DNA from 3 places in the Pseudoalteromonas obscura genome. Region 2 is predicted to be linked to each of the others. Evidence: predicted binding sites of a transcription regulator. Region 2 holds the regulator's gene; each other region holds the start of a gene.
What was found. Region 2 encodes LexA, which represses DNA repair genes until DNA is damaged. Its sites were predicted from a motif close to TACTGTATNNNNATACAGTA; they were not measured.

Region 1 (6,780 bases), on a different contig from region 2:
TAACTACCAGCCTTTTCATTGGAATATCTGCGTCAGCAAATGCGAACACCATGACCAGTGATATGCTAAGTGATGTACAAAATCGAGTGAGTGAGAATATTCAATCGAGCCTAGTTGAGTTAAAGCTTAATACTAAAAAGGCACTAGTAGATAGTTTCATCCGTACAAATAAGGACATTAAAACCACTCAACCTGAAACTGAGCAGGTTCAAAAGGAAAACTAATATGTTTAGTGAAGTAACATTGATTAGCTTATTAGCGATGCCAGTAGTGAGCTTATTGCTGGCTTATTTTTCAATAGAAACCATTAAGATGATCAGTCATAAATGGTTTGCGGAGAGAACTTGATGAAGCGGTTATTGACGAAGACAAAAAACCCGCACAAGGCGGGTTTTTAAACGATGGACGCAAATGCTAATTATAGCTCGCCTTCGTTTTCAGATAGGAACTTAGCAACACCTTCAGGGCTTGCGTCCATACCTGATTTACCTTCAGTCCAACCTGCAGGACAAACTTCACCGTGCTCTTCGTGGAACGCTAGTGCGTCAACCATGCGAAGCATTTCATCGATGTTACGACCTAGAGGTAGATCGTTAACTACTTGGTGACGAACGTTACCTTCAGCGTCAATTAGGAAAGAACCACGGAAAGCAACACCAGCTTCTGGGTGCTCAACGTCGTATGCTTGACAGATTTCGTGCTTAACGTCAGCAACTAGGTCATATTTAACTGGACCGATACCGCCTTCGTTTACTGGTGTGTTACGCCATGCGTTGTGTGAGAATTGAGAATCGATAGAAACACCGATAACTTCAACGCCACGCTTTTGGAATTCTTCAAAACGCTTGTCGAACGCGATAAGCTCTGAAGGACAAACAAAAGTGAAGTCTAGTGGGTAAAAGAATACAACCGCTTTTTTACCTTTGATACGCTCATGTAGATTATAGCTATCTACGATTTCACCATTACCTAGTACTGCTGCTGCTGTAAAGTCAGGAGCCTGACGGCCAACTAATACACCCATTGTTTTCTCCAAATAGTTAGGTTTAGTTCCAATATACAAATCATTTTGTAATTTGATTCTAATTATTGAGGCGCTGTTTAAGAAAAACAACCCCTTGAAAAAATTTGCCTAAGTTTATTCAGCTCTGGAGAAAAATAACAATCGAATTATCCGATAGGTACAATCTAAAAATTCGATGAGGTTAAACTTTAGACATAAAAAAAGCCCCTTGCGGGGCTTTTTCTGAATTAGTCCATAATATCATTTGGCATATCTGCACGTATATGCTGCCAAAGTTCACCTGACTGATGACCATATTTACGTATCAGTGATATCGCGCGATCATGATCGCCCTGCTGAGCAAGTTCTGTTAGATCACGATAAAACTCTCTGGTGATTTTTCGAATTTTTGGCTCTGAAAAGTAATGACATCCGATTTTCGAGTACAAACCTCTAAAGCCATTCAGAATAAGGACATAAATTTTATTCCCACCAGCAATGGCAAGCTGATGATGCACTTGATAATCATAATCCGCAAAGGCTTCTGCTGTATCTGGTAACTCTGCGTATTGCGCTAGTATTTCGATCACTTTTTCTGGGTTCAGCTTGATCGCCGCACGTGTATAAATAGCACTAATGTTGGTTCTGGCTGACAACAACTGATCTGTCAACTCAGGGACTTTGTCTTCATCAAGTCGTGCCAGAGCTTCTAGAATATTAAGGCCTGACGTTTCCCAAAAATTATTAACTCTGGTTGGCTTACCATGTTGGATTGTTAGCCATCCATCACGGGCCAATCGCTGTAAAACTTCTCTTAAGGTTGTGCGAGTCACACCGATTAGCTCTGATAGTTCACGCTCAGCCGGTAAAATAGACCCTGGTGGAAACTCTCCATTCCAAATCGATTCAACTATATATTCCTCAGCGAATCCCGCTGGGCTCTTGGCTTTAAAAATTCTCATTTAGCACCACTTAATTTACAACCTAAGGCCAGATACATTCAACGCAAGCGACTCTCGAAAGCAGGCGGAGCATGATACTGCAACTCGTTAATCTACTGATTGTACCAGATGGATATAAAGTAACAAGCGCAACTGCAAATTGATGATGTCGTTATTGACAATTATCACCCTAAAGCACTCGTCTACTTTCCATGAGAGTGCACTTCCTGCTTTTACCAGCATACACCACCACAATGAAACCCCTGTTACAAAGTAACTCGTACTTAAAGTCAATCCAAATAAAAATGGGAACTTAATGACAAGCTCACAGCCTAACTCTCTGCATTTACAGCGATATAAGTACATGAATTAGTATCGCATAGCTTTTTTAAGGCGACGCGAATCGTAAATATCTTGATGCCTTAACACTAGATAGCCATAATAGCGACCAAAAAAGGAGACATACATGTTTGATAGACTCGCGAGCTTTTCTCGTTCCACCACAGCTTGGGCCCTTCTGTTTATGAGTGCATTTACTCTTGAAGTTGTCGCTCTTTACTTTCAGTATGCTATGGGTTTAGAACCTTGCGTGATGTGTATCTATCAACGTACAGCTATGTTAGGCGTTATGATTGCTGCTTTGATTGGCCTGTGTAGCAAAGGTAACTATATAGTCCGGCTCGTGGCGACAGCTGGTTGGGGTGTTTCCTCTATTTGGGGCTGGCTGCTCGCACGTGAACACATCTCTATGCAAACCACGACTGATCCTTTTGCCTTTACGTGTGCCTTTGAACCAGATTTTCCAGTTCCTTTGCACGAATGGATCCCATCGTTTTTCGCTGTGACAGGCAGCTGCTCTAGTATAGACTGGTCGTTTGCTGGTTTATCAATGCCTGGCTGGATGGCTGTGGTATTTGCAGTGTATGCGATTAGCTTTCTAATCTTTGCGCCATTGATTATTTTTAAGAAGTAAATTTGAGAGAAATATGATTTTTAGACTGAGTCAGGTTACTGAACTTTCAACCCTGTCGTTACGTGACAAACAGAAAGTTAAAGCAATTGCATTGTCGATGTTGTCGGCGAAAAGTAAGGTATTTTTAGCAGTATGTAAGCTGACATTGTTAACACCTCTTTTTATGGCATTGGCATACTTTGAAGGATGGGCACTGTTACCTGTACTTTTAGTAGCGGGCCTCGCTTACCCACTGCTCACTGCGCCAATCGAAATACAGTTTGCGTTAAAAAATATAGACCAAGCGCTTGAACAGTTTAAGCAGAGCCAAACATAGGCTCTGCGAGGTACTGACTTACTCAAATACGACGTGAGCTTTTAGCTTTTCAATTAGGCCCTTGCCTATCCCCTTCACTCTCTCTAATTCCTGCACATCCACAAATCTACCATTTTGCTCCCTAGACAAGACAATTGCCTGCGCTTTTGCCTCGCCAATCCCAGGTAGCAGGATTAGCTCGTTAACTTGCGCTGTGTTTACATTTACAACCAATGGCACTTGTTCAGACGGGTTTACATCTTGTGCCTGAACCAAATTACTCAACAAAAGTACCGCTACTACAAGTCCAAGAATCCATGTATGTCTTCGCATTTAATTTTCCTTAAAATTTTATGAAACTAACACTGCTTAAAAATACTTAATAAGCTATCTAACCATAAGATTTAACGATTACTTTTGTAAAATACTTACTAATATTTTCATTGTGTTTTTTTCATATGGATCGTCTAATGAAGTGCCTTTAAGTTGCATTAATAACAAATACAGTTTACTGTATAAAAAAACAGTGTTTTATGGAGGGTCATCATGGCTGTTATAGTAAAGTATGTGGTTGAAAGAAACGGAGTAGAGCGAATGACATTTACTAGCAAAAAAGAGGCGGATGCCTACGATAAAATGCTGGATGTTGCAGAAGCGCTTGAAGCAATGCTAGATAAGGTTGATGTACCACTTAGCGAGCAACAAGTTGAATCACTTGCTCTAGAAATGGCAAAGTATAAAGACGATTTTATTTCTGTACTCAAAGGCAGTAAACCATCAGCAGAAAAAGACAATAAAAAGACGTCCAAGAAAGCCGAAGAAGTTACTGACGAAGCCGCCGAAGATAAGGTCACTGCTATTAAGCAAGCATAATTCTATATTACCTTTACTGGCTTATTCGTTCCAAAAACGCAAAAACGCCGCACTATTGATATAGTTCGGCGTTTTAGTTTTATATAATCGTCGTAGCGATTATTTTAAAACAGCAGCCACTGCATCAGCAAAGTAATCAATATTGCTTTGGCTAATACCCGCAACATTTACGCGGCTAGAACCCACGATATAGATTGAGTACTCCTCACGTAGGCGGTTAATTTGCTCTTTATTAATACCTAAGAATGAGAACATACCGTGCTGACGCTCAATGAATGAGAAATCATGTCCAGTATTTCTCTGCGCTAAGCTATCCTTCACAAGACTACGTAAACCGTTAATACGATCACGCATTTCAGCAAGCTCTTGATGCCACTCTTGCGTTAGCTCATCACTTGAAAGGATCGTATTTACAATATCGGCACCGTGTGCCGGTGGCATTGAGTAGATACTACGTACTACGCTCAATAAAACTGAGTTAGCAACATCTGCGTTTGCTGCATCTTTAGAAATTACAGAACATGCGCCGATACGCTCACGGTAAAGACCAAAGTTTTTAGAGCATGAAGAACAAATGATCATCTCTTCCACTGTTTGAGCTAGCAAACGTAGACCGTTAGCATCTTCATCTAGGCTGGTACCAAAACCCTGGTAAGCAATGTCTACCAGTGGCGTAAAGCCAACTTCTTTTGCAAGATCCGCAAAAATTTGCCACTGTTCGGCATTCAGATCCATACCACTTGGGTTGTGACAACATGCATGAACTAAAACAACATCACCTTTTGGCACTTGCTTCAGCGTATCAATCATCTCGTCAAAAAGTAGCCCTTTATTCTCGTAGTCGTAGTAAGGGTATTCTTTTACAGTCAAGCCAGCAGCTTCAAATAGGCTAATATGGTTCGCCCAAGTTGGAGTAGTCACCCAAACCGTCGCATCTTTATTACAACGCTTGATGAACTCAGCAGCTACACGCAAAGAGCCTGTGCCTCCAGGAGTCTGCGCCGTACGCACACGATCGGCAAGTAATGTAGTGTGACTATTGCTTAGTAACAACTCTTCCATCTTAGCGCAAAAATCTAAGTTACCAGCTAACCCAATGTACGATTTTGTGGTTTCGTTTTCTAATCGAAATGCTTCTGCTTTTTTAACCGCTTTTAAAACCGGAGTAGCACCTTGCTCATCTTTATATACACCAACACCTAAATCTATCTTTTTAGGGTTATCGTCTTGCTTATAAGCTGCCATTAGGCCCAGAATTGGGTCTGTAGGAAGTGGTTTTAGTTCTGAAAACATGTGTATTTTTTTCCTATTAAAACTAGTACGCAAAAACACAAGGCCGCAAAAATTCGCTCAAGCGTATTCAAGCTCACCTTCATTTCTCTAAGTATTCAACTCGATAATACGTAGCAATCGTGGGGGTTATAGTTGCCATAATACTAACACAATTTAACGAGAACACGAGCCCTCTCACTCAGGAAGGTAATGTGTTATTTTCATGCAAGCGGCAACCAGTACAGATAAATTGTCAGGAGTAAAAAAGTCTTTACTAAATGCCTCTGCATCAATGATCCCTACACACTCAAAACTGTCGTTTAGCAATGGAATACAAACCTCGGCTTGAACTTTTGGATCACAGGTATAATACTCACCGCCTGTTGCAATATATTCGGGAATATCATTGATAATACGGGATTTCTCTGACAATACAGTTTGAATGTTATTTGAAGTCGCTGCGAATTGTTCATTTATGGGAAAGAGAGGACGACTTGGCGCACCATTGTAAGCCAATTTCAAGAGCTGATTTTCACCGTCTATTGATCTCGACTGATAGATACCAAACCAATCGACACCGGTTTTATAGGTAACAAACTCCACAATAGCTTGCAGTTTAGCTAGCAGCTCTGCGTTTTTGTCACTTTGTGAAATATAAGAATTCAATTCAAAAGGTGCTTCTTGTAGATGGCCAAACAAGCTACAGCTTCCTCCTTCGCCAAGCTCTGGAATTTGATAAGACCATACCGGTTTGGCTTGGTTACCTGCCAAAAATGTTTCAAGAGAGTCTAGTTGCAACTTCACCAATGAAGGTTCTACTGGGGTTATTGTTTTATCTAAGTATGCAGAAATCATTTAGCCATCCAAACATCTATATATCTAAACCAAATTTAACACGCAATTATGCCGTTGACTATAGGAAAGTGCATGTTTTTTATTTTGAGGGATAATAGAAAGGAATAAGTGAAAAAAAATTTCAATGTCTCAGGCGACTAATCGAGGGAGTAAACAAGCCTTACTTCATTACCAATTTGATTGTAGCTCACACTATCCGCAATCTCTGAGAGCAATTGAACACCACGCCCATGCTCATTAGATAGAGAATTGTCGTGTTGTACTTCTGGCTGCATAAATCCGCTACCAGAATCTTTAATATCAAAGGTAATCGAATGCTTTTCGGGAGAATAAGAGGCCGATATTTGAATCGTTGCATTGTTCAGTTCAGCCAATGCCTCGGCTCGCTGGGTATAATATTCTAAAAACCCATCTTCTTGGTTTTTCAGCTCAGAGCTTATCCCCAATACGCCATGGTCTAAAGAGTTATTGTATGCTTCCGACAATAACAGGAATATATTGGACCTATGCGCATCCACTCCCTCAACATTGCTTAATACATTGACCACTTCCAATACAGGATCCGTTA
Region 2 (6,780 bases):
TTTAAGTCCCTCAGCAGTGGTTAAAACGGCTCATTTCACCTTGCGCAAAAAGAGCGCTCTCACTTCGTTCGCTGTCGCTAGCCTTTTGCACGATAAGCGCAAGGTGAAGGGAGCAAACTTCACAGTGTTAATTCTTTACGCCTTTTAAATACACTCCCGTAGCAACAGCTAAACTAGCTTATTTCACCTTGCGCAAAAGAAGCGTACTCACTTCGTTCGCTGTCGCTAGCCTTTTGCACTCTAGGCCCTGAATCAAGTTCAGGGTGACGAAAAGGGGTAGCGGCCTTAGCAACTGTTAAATTAGCTCATTTCACCTTGCGCAAATTGAACGCACTCGCTTCGCTCGCTGTGATTAGTGCTTTGCTCGATGTTGAAAAGGGTTGAAAAGAAGGTTTCAGAAATAGAGCGATTTCTCCAAGGTTGTAGTTACTTTATTAAGAAATGTTTTTAATTCCTTTTTGTTGTATTGGTATTAATGAAATTACAATTTTGAAAAATAATATCGTTTATTATGTTGAAAGTAATAATAAATACTGCTAGGTTTGTTGTAGTCAATAAGGAGATAAATATGTTATTAAAATTAAAAAAGAAAAACATCAAAGTAATTAGCTATGATAAAGCCAACGTTCCTGCTGAGATGACACCACAAGTTGCCGGCGGCCTATTTAAAACGTGGGAGTGTACGGGTACAAGAACTTGTCCAGGAACATATACTACAACGGCTTGCTAACATGATAAATAGAGCTACTTGAAGTAGCTCTATGTTCTATTCATAACCACAATTTCTAATTCTTGCATCACAGCTCTAATTTTAAGCAATATTATAATCTTCTAACTATCAGATTCGAGCTAAACATTACGATTTTTAAAGTTATTAATTATTAAAAGTTGCAGTGAAGTAGGTACTACTCTATTTAATCCATGCCATGGATTACATATTTAAAAGCATTATCATTATTAACGAAGATCCACTAATAAAAGAGCAAGTGAACCAGTCGCATTGTCTTTTAATTAAATTGGGCTCTGTTGGCCTTAGATGAAGAGTGGCTGGAAAAGCACAATATGAAGTACTGTTTTATCTCCTTTGCATGCCTCTTTTGATTTATTTAATGTGCATAATCTTACCGTTGTTTCTACTCATTTAGCGCTAATCATTTTGCTGTTTTCATAATTTGCCTAAGTATTCAACGATTAGCATTGCGATTTAATTTTAACTGTATATACTCACAGTAAATGCACTGTATGGAAAACCAGTTATATGCGACCATTAACCAAACGACAAGAACAAGTTTTTGAACTCATCAAAGTTTTTATCAAAGACACAGGTATGCCGCCAACGCGAGCTGAAATAGCGGAGTCTCTCGGTTTTCGCAGTGCAAATGCGGCAGAAGAGCATTTGAAAGCGCTTGCCAAAAAAGGCGTTATAGAAATGGTACCAGGTGCCAGTAGAGGGATTCGTTTAGCTGAACCTGATGAACCCGAGCAACTCGGATTACCTCTGGTTGGGCGTGTAGCCGCAGGCGAACCTATCTTAGCGCAGGAACATATCGAAAATCACTGCAAAGTAGACCCGGGGATGTTTCAGCCTTCAGCCGATTACTTGCTTCGCGTTAACGGTATGAGCATGAAGAATATTGGTATTATGGACGGAGATTTGTTAGCGGTTCATCGCACTCAAGTCGCAAACAACGGTCAGGTGGTAGTTGCCCGTGTTGAAGAGGATGTGACTGTAAAGCGGTTTGAAAAAGTAGGAAAAAAAGTATTCTTACACGCTGAAAACGAGGACTTTTCACCGATTGAAGTCGATCTTGAGCAGGAAGTGTTTAATATCGAAGGGTTAGCAGTAGGAGTTATTCGGGGCAACCTGTAATTAGCTTACTATTTGATAGCTTGCTGTCGTTGTTTCTTCAAAGCTGGAGGCATGCTCTCCAGCTTGATTCTATCTATTTTTCTCATCTTAATTTATTGCTTATCTTTTTCGTTTTAACTTCATATCATATACTTAATTACAATTTCATAACTTAGTTCCCAAAATAGTTCGTATAAGCGAGTGATTGAAGATAATTTTGCACTTATTTAGTTATTCGCAGTCTGAGCTATTCGTCTTAGTTTATGGGGATAAAACTATAATTGTATTTGTAAATTACATTTGATTTCAAATGAGATCAAAGTATCTATTTTGATTGTGCTACAACCACAGGAAATGAATTGATTATGGAGCGGCTTATGATTTGGTTTCGTACTGTACTAATTATCACATTTGTATGTATTGTTTCTGCATGCACATCTACCCCACAAAATACGCGTTCAGGCTTTTTACCGAGTTATGATTCTTTAACCCCTTCTGAAGAATATGAGGATACTGAGCTTTATGTGGACAGCACGTTCGATCAATCGGTGCTCAGTCAGGTTGAAGTACTGTATATTCCTCAGTTTGAGGTATGGATCAATGTTCAAGAGTCGAAGTTTTTGAATATAAATCCGCTACATGTTGCTAAGTTAAGCCACTACATGCAATCAAAAATGGTAGAAAAGCTGACCCCTTATTTTCAGGTAGTGACGGAAAAGCCGCTTAACTTGAATGAGCAAATATTGATGATAGAAGGTGCATTTACAGATGTTCAGTTTGAACCGATTGCATTACAAGTAAGAGATTTTGTTCCAATTCGCTTAGTCTATAATGCAGGGAAGACGGCTTACCTTGCTGCAACTGAGCAAACTGAAGCGCTGACACATGTATCTTTGGAGTCCGCTTTTTATCTTGGCAATAACCCTCAACCCGTTGTGATGATGACCGCGCATAAAGAGCTAGATACTGTTTTAAAGGCAGATGGAACAGAGAATGTGGCAGCGGTTAAAGAAGTGCTGGATGTGTGGATAAATAACTTTGTTACGGCGATGACAAAACATCGCGATGTTAAATAGAATTAAAGGAGCTTTCATGAAGATAATAAAAAGCAAGCAGCTATGTGTAATGGCGTCAATTTGCCTTGCATTAATCGGTTGTTCAGATCAGCAGCCACAGCAGCAATCTGAACAACTTCGTCCTGTGAGGACCTTGTTGCTTTCTTCTCAGGTAGACGGTCCTTTAGTCGAGTTTCCAGCTGTTGTAGATGCAGCATCATCCGCAGATCTATCTTTTAAAGTATCAGGTGAAGTCACTGATTTATTGGTAAAACAAGGTGAAGAAATTCAATTAGGCGATGTTATAGCAAAGCTGGATACAACAGATTATCAGTTATCACTAGATGATGCCCAAGCTAACTATAACAAAGCACAGGCTGATTTCAGCCGAGCGAAACAGTTGATCAAGTCCGGTACAATTTCACAATCGGACTACGATCAGCTGCAATCTCACTTTACAAGTGCAAAAAGCAAACTAGCCAACGCAAAAAATAACTTGTCTTATACGAGTTTGAAAGCGTCTTTTTCTGGGGTGGTTGCCAGAACTTATATAGAGCGTTTTGAAGAAGTGCAGGCTAAGCAGGTAGTTGCAACGCTACAGGATATAAAACATGTCACACTTAAGGTGAACGTGCCAGAAAGCCTGATGATAAAAGTATCTAAAGATGCACCCAAACATATCATAGCCGAATTTTCTGGAATACCAGATAAGACTTTTCCGTTGGACTTTGTTGAAGTAAGTACGCAAGCAGATGAAGTCACCAAAGCGTATGAAGTTACCTTGAGTATGACTCGCCCTGAAAACTATAACATCTTACCGGGAATGACCGCCAAAGTTTTAGCAAAAGGTGCTGATGTCAATAAAAGTGGATTATACCTGCCAATCAATACTGTACTAAAAGACGCATCAGGAAATTATGTCTGGACAGTTGAGCCTGCGGGCGCTGGCAAAGGTGAAATTAAGAAAAAATCTATCGTGATTGGTGAAGTTTCAACATTAGGGTTTCCAGTGATCAGTGGTGTGGTTGAAGGGGAGTATATTGTTACTGCGGGCATGAGCAAGGTAAGTGAAGGTCAACTTGTAAAGTTTAACAAGGAGGCACAGTGAATATAACCAGACTTGCTTTAGAAAACAATCGCACAACATGGGTGTTGGTTGCGGCGTTACTGTTTTTTGGTATTGCGTCATTTAATAAAATGCCAAAGGACTATGATCCGGGTTTTATTATTAGGACAGCGCAAGTTATTACTTACTTTCCTGGTGCGAGTCCACAACGAGTTGAGGAGTTGGTAACGGATCAAATCGAAAAGGTTGTTCAGCAAATTCCGGAACTCGATTTTGTTAGTAGTACCTCGAAAACAGGTGTTTCCATTGTCAGTGTCAATATTAAAGAAAGTTACAAGAATATGCGGCCAATTTGGGACAACCTGCGGCGTAAAATTCAAAGTATTGAACAAGACCTTCCTAGTGACGCACAAACGCCTATCGTCAATGACGAGTTTGGAGATGTATTTGGCATTGTGATCGGTCTGACAGCTGAAGGGTATAGTTATCGTGAAATGGAGGATGTGGCTGAGCAGGTAAGAGACACATTACTTCGCTTACCTGAAGCTGCAAAGGTAGAGATTTATGGAAACCAAGAGCAGCGGGTCTTTATCGAATTTGAAAATGCGAGATTAGGCGCCTTAGGGATTTCACCGAGTCAACTTAAAGAGCAATTGGCGGCACGTAATATCGTTAACCCCGGTGGCTCTATTTATATCAATGATGAAACATTGGCATTGGAGCCAAGTGGCAACTTTGAATCAGTAGAAGACATTGCCAATACAATCATCAATGTACCTGGTAGCGAGCAGGTTTTGCTGCTTTCAGACATTGCTGTCGTATATCGTGACTATGTAGACCCAGCAAAATCGAAAGTACGCGTTGGCCAAGAAGATGGCTTAACCTTGGCGATTTCAATGCGCCATGGTGGCAACAATATTGCGCTGGGAGAGCAAGTACTTGAGACCCTAAACTATTTGGAAAGTGTCTACCCTATAGGTGTTGAATTTAAGCTGTTGTCGTTTTTGCCAAAAGAAGTTGAGCAGAAGGTCAGTGACTTTGTTTCTAACTTACTACAAGCGGTTCTTGTCGTCACCTTAGTGATGTTGTTCACACTAGGACTACGTACCGGTTTAATAGTGGCAAGTCTCATTCCAATGAGTATGGTATTTGGCATTTTAGTGATGTCGTTTTTCCATATCAGTATTGACCAAATTTCTCTAGCGGCTTTGATTATTGCACTTGGTATGTTGGTTGATAATGGCATTGTAATGTCTGAAAATATTATGGTCCAAATGGAGCGAGGTAAGGCTGCGATTGATGCGGCGGTTGATTCGGCGGATGAATTAAAAGTCCCCTTATTGGTGTCATCGCTGACCACGGGGGCCGCATTTTTACCAATTTTCTTGGCTGAGTCTTCAACTGGTGAATATACTGCATCTCTGTTTAAGGTAGTAACGATCACACTGTTGTGTTCTTGGCTACTGGCTATGACTATGATCCCAATGTTATGTGTGTACTTTACACGCGTTAAATCTCAATCAGCTGACTATAATTCAGGGATCTATTTAAGCTATAAAAATCTGTTAACGACCATGATCCGCCATCGCTGGGTCACTCTATTAGCCAGTATCGCCGCGTTTTTTATTGCACTTCAAGGAATGCAGTTTATTCCTAAGCTATTTTTCCCACCATCTGATCGTGACTATTTTAAAGTCGAGTTAGAGCTACCGATTGGCACGCGACTGCAAACAACGGAAGCCTTAGTAAAAGACATGGAAAGCTATATACAGCAAGAACTGCTTGTATCAAGTGAGCGCCCAGAGGGCGTTACGCAGTGGGTGAGCTACGTCGGCAGTGGTGGGCCGAGATTTTTGCTAACGCACAACCCTGAGCCTACCAGTGCTAACTATGCACTGATGATAGTCAGTACGACGTCATATAAGCTGATTGATTCATTAATGGTTGATATTGAGCAGTACGCATTAAGCCGTCATCCTGATTTGTTAATAAAGCAGCGTAAAATAGAAAATGGAGCGCCGATTGCTAACCCGGTAGAAGTTAGGCTCTCAGGAGATGACAAAGACAAGCTGATGGCCATTGTTGATCAATTAAAAGCGAAAATGGCTGCAACTCCTGGACTGAAGGCGGTAAGTGACGACTGGGGTTTGCCGAGTAAAAAAGTACAGATAAAAATAAACCAAACTCGCGCACGACGTGTTGGAGTGTCGAGTAAAGATATCGCAAGTTCATTGCAGACAGGCTTTAGTGGCCTGGAATTAACACAATATCGTGAAGGTAACGAATTGATTCCTGTGACGCTTCGCTCTGTCGCAGCGGATAGAGATGATATTGGTAAGCTAGAAGCCATGATGGTTTACTCTCAAGCGACAGGCGCTTCAGTGCCACTAAAGCAGGTTGCTGACATTGAGGTAGTTTGGGAAAGTGCACAGATTTTGCGTCGTGACAGGTTAAAAACCGTCGCGGTTGGTGCACAACTAGATGGTATTACAGCGAATGAAGGATTTGCGGCCCTCGTCCCTTGGCTAGAGGAGCAAAAGCAAAATTGGCCATTTGGCTATTCATATGAATTAGGTGGTGAAGCAGAATCATCAGGAAAAGCGAACCAATCAATAGCGGACAAGATGCCAATTGCAGTCTTTATAATTGTCATCTTACTGATAGGTCAATTTAACTCTATTCGCAAGTCAATTATTGTATTAACTACTATCCCACTGGGATTTATTGGCGTGATCTTGGGTCTACTAGTAGGACAGTCATTTTTTGGTTTTATGACCTTACTTGGCATTATTTCGCTTGCGGGTATTGTG
Region 3 (6,780 bases), on a different contig from region 2:
TGGTGGCTGGCATTGGCTACGATTGTTATGGGTGCCATAGGGGTGCTAGCGAGCCAAGATTTACGAAAAATGGTTGCGAATCTTGTTGTGGTTTCGGTGGGTACTCTTGTAGCTTTAGTTGCTGCGCAAACAGTAGATAGCAGTGCAGCAGCAATTTATTACCTAGTGCATTCCACACTGGTATCCGCAGCGCTGTTTTTAATCGCAGATTTAGTGGGCAAACAAAGGGGCAAAGTCAGTGATCGTATTACTGCTGGTCGCCCAGTCGCACAGCCTCTATTTTTAGGTGGTGCGTTTATTTTTGCGGCGGTTACTGTGATTGGTATGCCCCCACTTTCAGGGTTTATCGGTAAAGTATGGATTTTAGAGTCAACACTAGAATCTGCCCATGGTCACTGGTTTTGGCCAATATACCTAATTGCGAGCCTAGCAGTATTGGTCTCAGTTTCAAAAGCGGGAAGCACCGTGTTTTGGCACCATACCGGTAAAGGTGAGGCAAATACTGAAGAAAAGGCACATCCAGTGCAAATTGTTGCAGTATTAATGCTTGTTGCGGCTTCACCATTGATGGTGATATTTGCTGGACCGGTCACTGATTACGCGCAATTTGCAGCGGTAGAATTGCATAATTTTTACGGCCTTATCCAACATGTATTAGGGGGCAGGTAAATGAGACTTGAAGCAAAATATAAATGGCTACCAACGCCTTTTAGAAGCTTATTATTATTTTCAGTTTGGTTACTGCTTAACAATACTGTGGCGCTAGGGCATGTTATTTTGGGAATAGTTTTGGCGATTATAATACCGCTTATAACTCACCCTTTTAGAACTAAACAGCCATTGGTAGTGAAGCCATTTAGGGCATTAAGGCATTTGATGTTAGTTCTTTACGATATTTTGACTGCAAATATTGAGGTTGCGATCAAAATTCTTGGACCAACTAAAAAATTAAAGCCTGGTTTTGTAAAAGTTCCCTTAGACCTACATGAGGCAATGCCAATCACCATTTTGGCAAGCACAGTTTCACTAACACCTGGTACAGTGAGCGCCGAAGTGTATCCGTGGCCAGAAACGCTCGAAGGTGAACAAGCGGATTGCCAAAAGTACTTGTTGATCCATGTCTTAGATCTGGATGATGAGCAGACCTTGATTGAAACAATAAAATCCCGTTATGAAGCGCCACTAAAGGAGATCTTTGAATGTTAGATACGATCATCTTAATTGTTTTTGCCATGATTGGCTTGGCGTTGTTACTGAATTTATGGCGTCTAGTTGTTGGCCCATCTGTACCTGATAGAATACTGGCTTTGGATACTATGTACATTAATACCATTGCGCTTATTATCCTATACGGTATGAACATGGGAACATCGTTGTATTTCGAAGCGGCATTATTGATCGCGTTACTCGGCTTTGTGAGTACCGTTGCTGTATGTAAATACTTATTACGCGGCGACATAATTGAATAGGGGCTGAGAAAGTGGATATTGTTATTTCGATTTTACTTTTAATGGGCGGTGTTTTAGTTTTGGTTGGCTCAATCGGGTTGGTAAAAATGCCTGATTTTTTCATGCGTTTGCATGGTCCGACAAAAGCAACGACACTGGGTATGGCTTGTTTATTATTTGCTGCTATGGCGCATTATAGTCAGTACGGTGACGGTTTGAGCTTAAAGGAAATTTTGATTTCTTTGTTTTTACTTATTACTGCTCCAATAAGTGGTTATATGTTAATAAAATCAGCTATTCACCACCGTATTGATTCTACAGACAAAACAACAGGAAAAGACAAAATAGAAGAGGATTAAAACCTACTTCGAGTTGGGTGCCTGTGGCACCCAACTGCCCATTACCCAACAATTGTAATATTTTTACCCAGTTTAAAAATTAGCGCGTTTTTCCTTCCAGTAACTCTATCGCAATTTATTCTTGCAAAATTCAGCTCAAAAACTTACTTTCAATTATTCTTTAATATTTCTGTAGTAAAATAAACTATTATTATTTAGTCAGTTAACTTTAGTTGGTAGTTTTAAAACGTTAATTACTTCTTGCTCCCAACGAAAATAGATGGAATTTCTTAAGGTCGCGTATGCAGCAGGTATCGATAAAAAATAAACTCATGCTCTTTGTAACAACCCTAGTTATTGCGGTTATTGCGATTCTAGTGGTGACGACTTGGTTACATTTGCAAGAGGAAAATAACAGACAAAGTGAAGAGGTCCACTCAGCAATGTTGCAGGAAATAAATGCGAGACTGGCGGCTCAAGGATTATATTACGGACAGAGAATAGCCAGTTTTTTAAATGCAGCTTATAGAATTCCAAACACGCTGGCTGGATCAATTGAATCTACATATACCTCGCCACTGAACAGAAATGAATTGCAATCTTTACTTATGGGGGGGCTCGAAAAAAGCGCCAATGTTTCTTCTATCTATGCGCACTTCGAGCCAAATGGCTACGATAAAAAAGATACAGATTACATACAGGGAGCGTCACACTCCGTTACCGGAAGTGGGGCGCTCGAAATGTACTTTACTAGAGATAGTAGCGGTGTAACGCAGCATAATGTAGCGTCTTCTGACGCAAAATATGCTGAAGCGCGCAACCAATTTGGTATACGTGAAGCTGAGTGGTATCTGTGCGCGAGGGATATAAATGCGCCCTGTATAATGGAACCTTATCTATATGAGATTTCGCCTGGTCGAGAAATGCTGATGACTTCTTTGACTGTACCTATACGTCAGAATGGGCGATTTAAGGGGATTATAGGAGTTGATGTTAATTTGCCTAGCTTGCAAAAATTAGTGGAAGAGCTTTCAAACAACTTATATCAGGGTAAAGGCAAAGTATTTCTGTTGAGTGAGTTAGGACTAATTGCAGGGGCTAGCCATAACGCAAATAATCTGGGTGACCCTTTGAGCGATGTATTACAAGTGTCATTGGCAAATAAGCTTAGTACATTGCACCAAAAAGGTGGCTATGCAGAAACTGAAAGTAAGGTGTTTTTTGCAAAATCAATTGAAATTGAATTAGCAAATAAGACATGGTCATTGGTAATAGAAGTTCCGAAGCAGCAAGTGCTTGCGTCTGCCTATAGGATTGAGCAACAACTGCATCAATCAACCAGTGATTTTGGATTATGGTTGTTAATGCTCGGGTTTATTGTGATTTCAGTGGCTTTAGCCTTAAGCATCTTTTTGATAAACACCATTACGAAACCTCTTTCCCAAATTGAAGCAAGGATTGTTAATCTCGCTTCTAGTGAAGGGGATTTAACGCACAATTTAGAGGTCACACATCATGCCGAGCTTATTTCTTTAGCGAATGGTTTTAATGTTTTCACGAACAAATTGAGAGCCATGATCGCAGACTTAAAAGGGCTTGCTGAGCAGTCATATCAGCAGTCATATGTGACGACAGAAGCAGCAATTAACATCAAAAACAAAGTATCTAATCAGCATATTGAAATAGATAATGTTGTCACCGCTATTAATGAACTCAGTGCAACGGCCAGCGAAGTCGCTAGGGCATCTGAACAGGCAGCAACAACGACCGATGGCGCAGTCGGCACAGTGAGAGAGTGCGAACAGAGTATCGTCACGACAACCAAAACTGTCGAAGAGATAGCCTCTCAGGTATCAACCGCACAAGCTGCATTTCATAAAGTTGCAAAACGCAGCGGCGATATTTCGAAAATACTTGATGTAATTAGATCTATTGCAGAACAAACCAATTTGTTGGCATTGAATGCGGCTATTGAAGCTGCTCGTGCGGGAGAACAAGGAAGAGGATTTGCAGTTGTAGCAGACGAAGTACGTGCACTTGCGTCAAAGACACAAGCTTCAACAGATGATATCAGTACTTTGATCGAAAATTTACAAAGCGAGATCCGTGGTTCTGAACAAATTATCGAGCAAACGGTAGAGCAAGGAAGTGAGGCAACGGTCTTGTGCCGCGATGCTGCGAAAATTATGGCGGGTTTAGTAACTGAGCTCCATGGTATTTCTCATGAAGTAACACAAATAGCCACATCTGCTGAACAACAAAGTATGGTTACGGAAGAGGTGAATGCCAATACCACTAATATTTCCGACGCCGCACGTGAATTAGCTAAGTACGCTGATGATGTAGAGCACGCAGCAAGTGCTATGACACAGCTAGTTGAACAGAAGCATAGTCAGCTGAGTTTATTAAAAACGTAAGCGAGCAAAATTTTGAGTAGCTTGTTCTCAATTTAATTTGCACAAGAAGCTACTCAACCTGATAAATGATAAACACGGCTAGATTTGTTGGATGGAGTTGGCTAGAATAACTGTAAAAATATACAGTTTTTGGCATTTATGAAGCTCTACATTGCAGAAAAACCTTCCCTTGGTCGAGCCATTGCCGACGTCCTTCCAAAACCGCATAAAAAGCAAGATGGTTTTATTGAACTCGGAAATGGCGATTGTGTTACATGGTGCATTGGACATCTATTAGAACAAGCCGAGCCGGAAGACTATGATGAGCGGTATAAGAAATGGTTGATCCAAGATCTACCGATCGTACCCTCAGAGTGGAAGTTTAAAGCCAAACCAAAAACGAAAAAGCAACTAGCGACGGTGAAGCGATTGATAAAAAAAGCTTCAATACTAGTCCATGCTGGAGACCCTGATAGAGAAGGTCAGTTGCTAGTCGATGAAGTTATCCAAGAGGCTAAGCTTTCCAAAACGAAAAAAGCAACTGTTGAACGTGTGTTGATCAGTGACCTGAACCCAAGTGCTGTGAAAAAGGCGCTGAGTCAGACAAAACTGAACGCAGACTTTGTTCCATTGAGTGTTTCAGCTTTGGCACGGGCTAGAGCTGACTGGCTATATGGTATGAATTTAACCCGAGCTTATACTCTGGCTGGACAAAAAGCGGGTATTCAAGGTGTTTTGTCTGTTGGGCGAGTTCAAACTCCAGTGCTTGGTTTGGTGGTACGTCGTGATGAGGAAATAGAACACTTTGTTTCTAAGCCATTTTATGAAGTAACAGCTGTAATTCGCAAAGTAAATGGTGAGCAATTTGACGCTAAATGGGTGCCCAGTGATGCTTGCTTGCCGTATATGGATGAAGAAAAGCGAGTGTTGGTTAAATCGCTAGCTGAAAATGTTGCAGGTCGAATCAAAGACAAACCTGCGGATCTTACGGCGTTGGATCAATTACCTAAAAAGCAAAACCCACCTTTACCCTATAATTTGTCTTCATTACAAATTGATGCAAATAAACGCTATGCTATGTCAGCCAAACAAGTGTTAGATATTTGTCAGGCTTTATATGAAAAGCACAAACTCATTACCTATCCAAGATCTGATAATCGGTATCTTCCAAATGACCACTATGCTGAGCGCAACGATATTCTCGCTGCGATTTTGAACAATCAAGGCGAAGAAAAGCAACATATCGAAAACGCTGATCCAAATATCAAGAGTAAGTGTTGGAATAATAAAAAAGTAGAGGCGCACCATGCCATCATTCCCACCAAAAAAAATCTCAAAACAGCACAGCTTGGGCATCAAGAGCAACAAGTATATGGATTGATTTGTAGGCAGTATCTGGCTCAGTTTTACCCTCCCTATGAATACTCGCAAACCAAGGCTCAATTAAAGATTGCTGGAGGAATGTTTGTTGCCAAAGCTGACACAGTGATCAACCTAGGTTTCAAAGTTCTTTTTAAGTCAAATAAAAAAGAACAGGACGAAAAAAAGCAGTTGCCACAACTTAATGTTGGAGAGCCATTGCATTGTATCGATGGGTTAGTAAAAGAAAAGCACACTCAGCCTCCTCAATTTTATACCGAAGCGACGTTACTTAGTGCGATGACAGGCATAGCTCGATATGTAAAAAATGGTGACATTAAAAAGGTTCTCAAAGAAACAGACGGTCTAGGTACGGAAGCAACAAGAGCTGGGATAATAGAGCTGCTTTTTAAAAGGCGTTTTCTAGCTAGGGAAGGTAAATCAATTAAATCTACGGATCTTGGAAGAGGTCTTATTAATACTATTCCAGTAGACTTATCGCTACCAGATAGAACAGCATTGTGGGAGTCTCAGCTAACTAATATAGCTCAAAAAGCGGCCTCTTATAATCAGTTTATGTTGCCATTGCAGAATGAATTGGCGGAGTTAGTCGATTTATCTCAGACACTGAATACTGAACCACTTAAAGGTATTAAAACAGCAAGCTCCTTCAAAAGGAAAGGTAACTATCGAAAAACAGGTCGCAGGTCGACAAACAAAGGAAAAAGCAAATAGTTCTATATAATTACCTTGTAAACGAAAAACAAGTCACCATATAGCTAATAGAATTGCAACTAAGAATGCCCCATTATGGAAAACAAAATTACATTAACGCCAGAAAACATCCAGCAGGTACTTTCATCTTCATCTGCAGACCATCTAGTGTTGCTAAGCTTTTATAGTGCCCAGCATCCTGACTGCATTGCGCAGGCAGCCATTTTAGATGAATTGGCTGCGCAATATAGTAGCTGCATCACTATTGCTACATTAGATTGCGATCTACAGCAGGCTTTAGCAGGTCAACTTGCACAGCAAGTCGGACTGCAGGCACTTCCAACAGTAGTGGTTTTAAAAGCTGGCTCTCCAGTTGATGTATTAGCGGGTGCTAAAACAAAAGAAGAAATCACTAAAGTACTGACTGAACATTTACCTTCACCAGAACTGATTTTATTGGATCAAGCTAAACAAGCGTTGACTTCCGGAGATCTCAATGGGGCCTATTCTCATGCAAAACAGGCC

Region 1: the regulator LexA is predicted to act here: its motif matches at 3,722-3,741, upstream of QNM18_RS05440 (YebG family protein).
Region 3: the regulator LexA is predicted to act here: its motif matches at 4,312-4,331, upstream of QNM18_RS14600 (DNA topoisomerase III).

The regions. Positions count from the first base shown of each region.
Region 1 is NZ_JASJUT010000002.1:288,869-295,648, forward strand. Features, by position in the region: gene QNM18_RS05405 (hypothetical protein) at 1-224, shown strand, start outside; gene QNM18_RS05410 (hypothetical protein) at 226-348, shown strand; gene QNM18_RS05415 (peroxiredoxin C) at 419-1,024, opposite strand; gene fadR (fatty acid metabolism transcriptional regulator FadR) at 1,252-1,965, opposite strand; gene dsbB (disulfide bond formation protein DsbB) at 2,411-2,917, shown strand; gene QNM18_RS05430 (hypothetical protein) at 2,931-3,233, shown strand; gene QNM18_RS05435 (ComEA family DNA-binding protein) at 3,252-3,545, opposite strand; gene QNM18_RS05440 (YebG family protein) at 3,759-4,085, shown strand; gene QNM18_RS05445 (amino acid aminotransferase) at 4,185-5,378, opposite strand; gene QNM18_RS05450 (GAF domain-containing protein) at 5,553-6,212, opposite strand; gene QNM18_RS05455 (ATP-binding SpoIIE family protein phosphatase) at 6,350-6,780, opposite strand, start outside.
Region 2 is NZ_JASJUT010000023.1:23,531-30,310, reverse strand. Features, by position in the region: partial or broken gene QNM18_RS27195 (hypothetical protein) at 1-148, shown strand, start outside; gene QNM18_RS27190 (hypothetical protein) at 569-730, shown strand; gene lexA (transcriptional repressor LexA) at 1,259-1,870, shown strand; gene QNM18_RS27180 (DUF3313 family protein) at 2,227-2,925, shown strand; gene QNM18_RS27175 (efflux RND transporter periplasmic adaptor subunit) at 2,942-4,012, shown strand; gene QNM18_RS27170 (efflux RND transporter permease subunit) at 4,009-6,780, shown strand, end outside.
Region 3 is NZ_JASJUT010000006.1:1,058-7,837, reverse strand. Features, by position in the region: gene QNM18_RS14625 (monovalent cation/H+ antiporter subunit D) at 1-669, shown strand, start outside; gene QNM18_RS14620 (Na+/H+ antiporter subunit E) at 670-1,206, shown strand; gene QNM18_RS14615 (K+/H+ antiporter subunit F) at 1,200-1,469, shown strand; gene QNM18_RS14610 (Na+/H+ antiporter subunit G) at 1,481-1,807, shown strand; gene QNM18_RS14605 (methyl-accepting chemotaxis protein) at 2,089-4,203, shown strand; gene QNM18_RS14600 (DNA topoisomerase III) at 4,342-6,276, shown strand; gene QNM18_RS14595 (tetratricopeptide repeat protein) at 6,352-6,780, shown strand, end outside.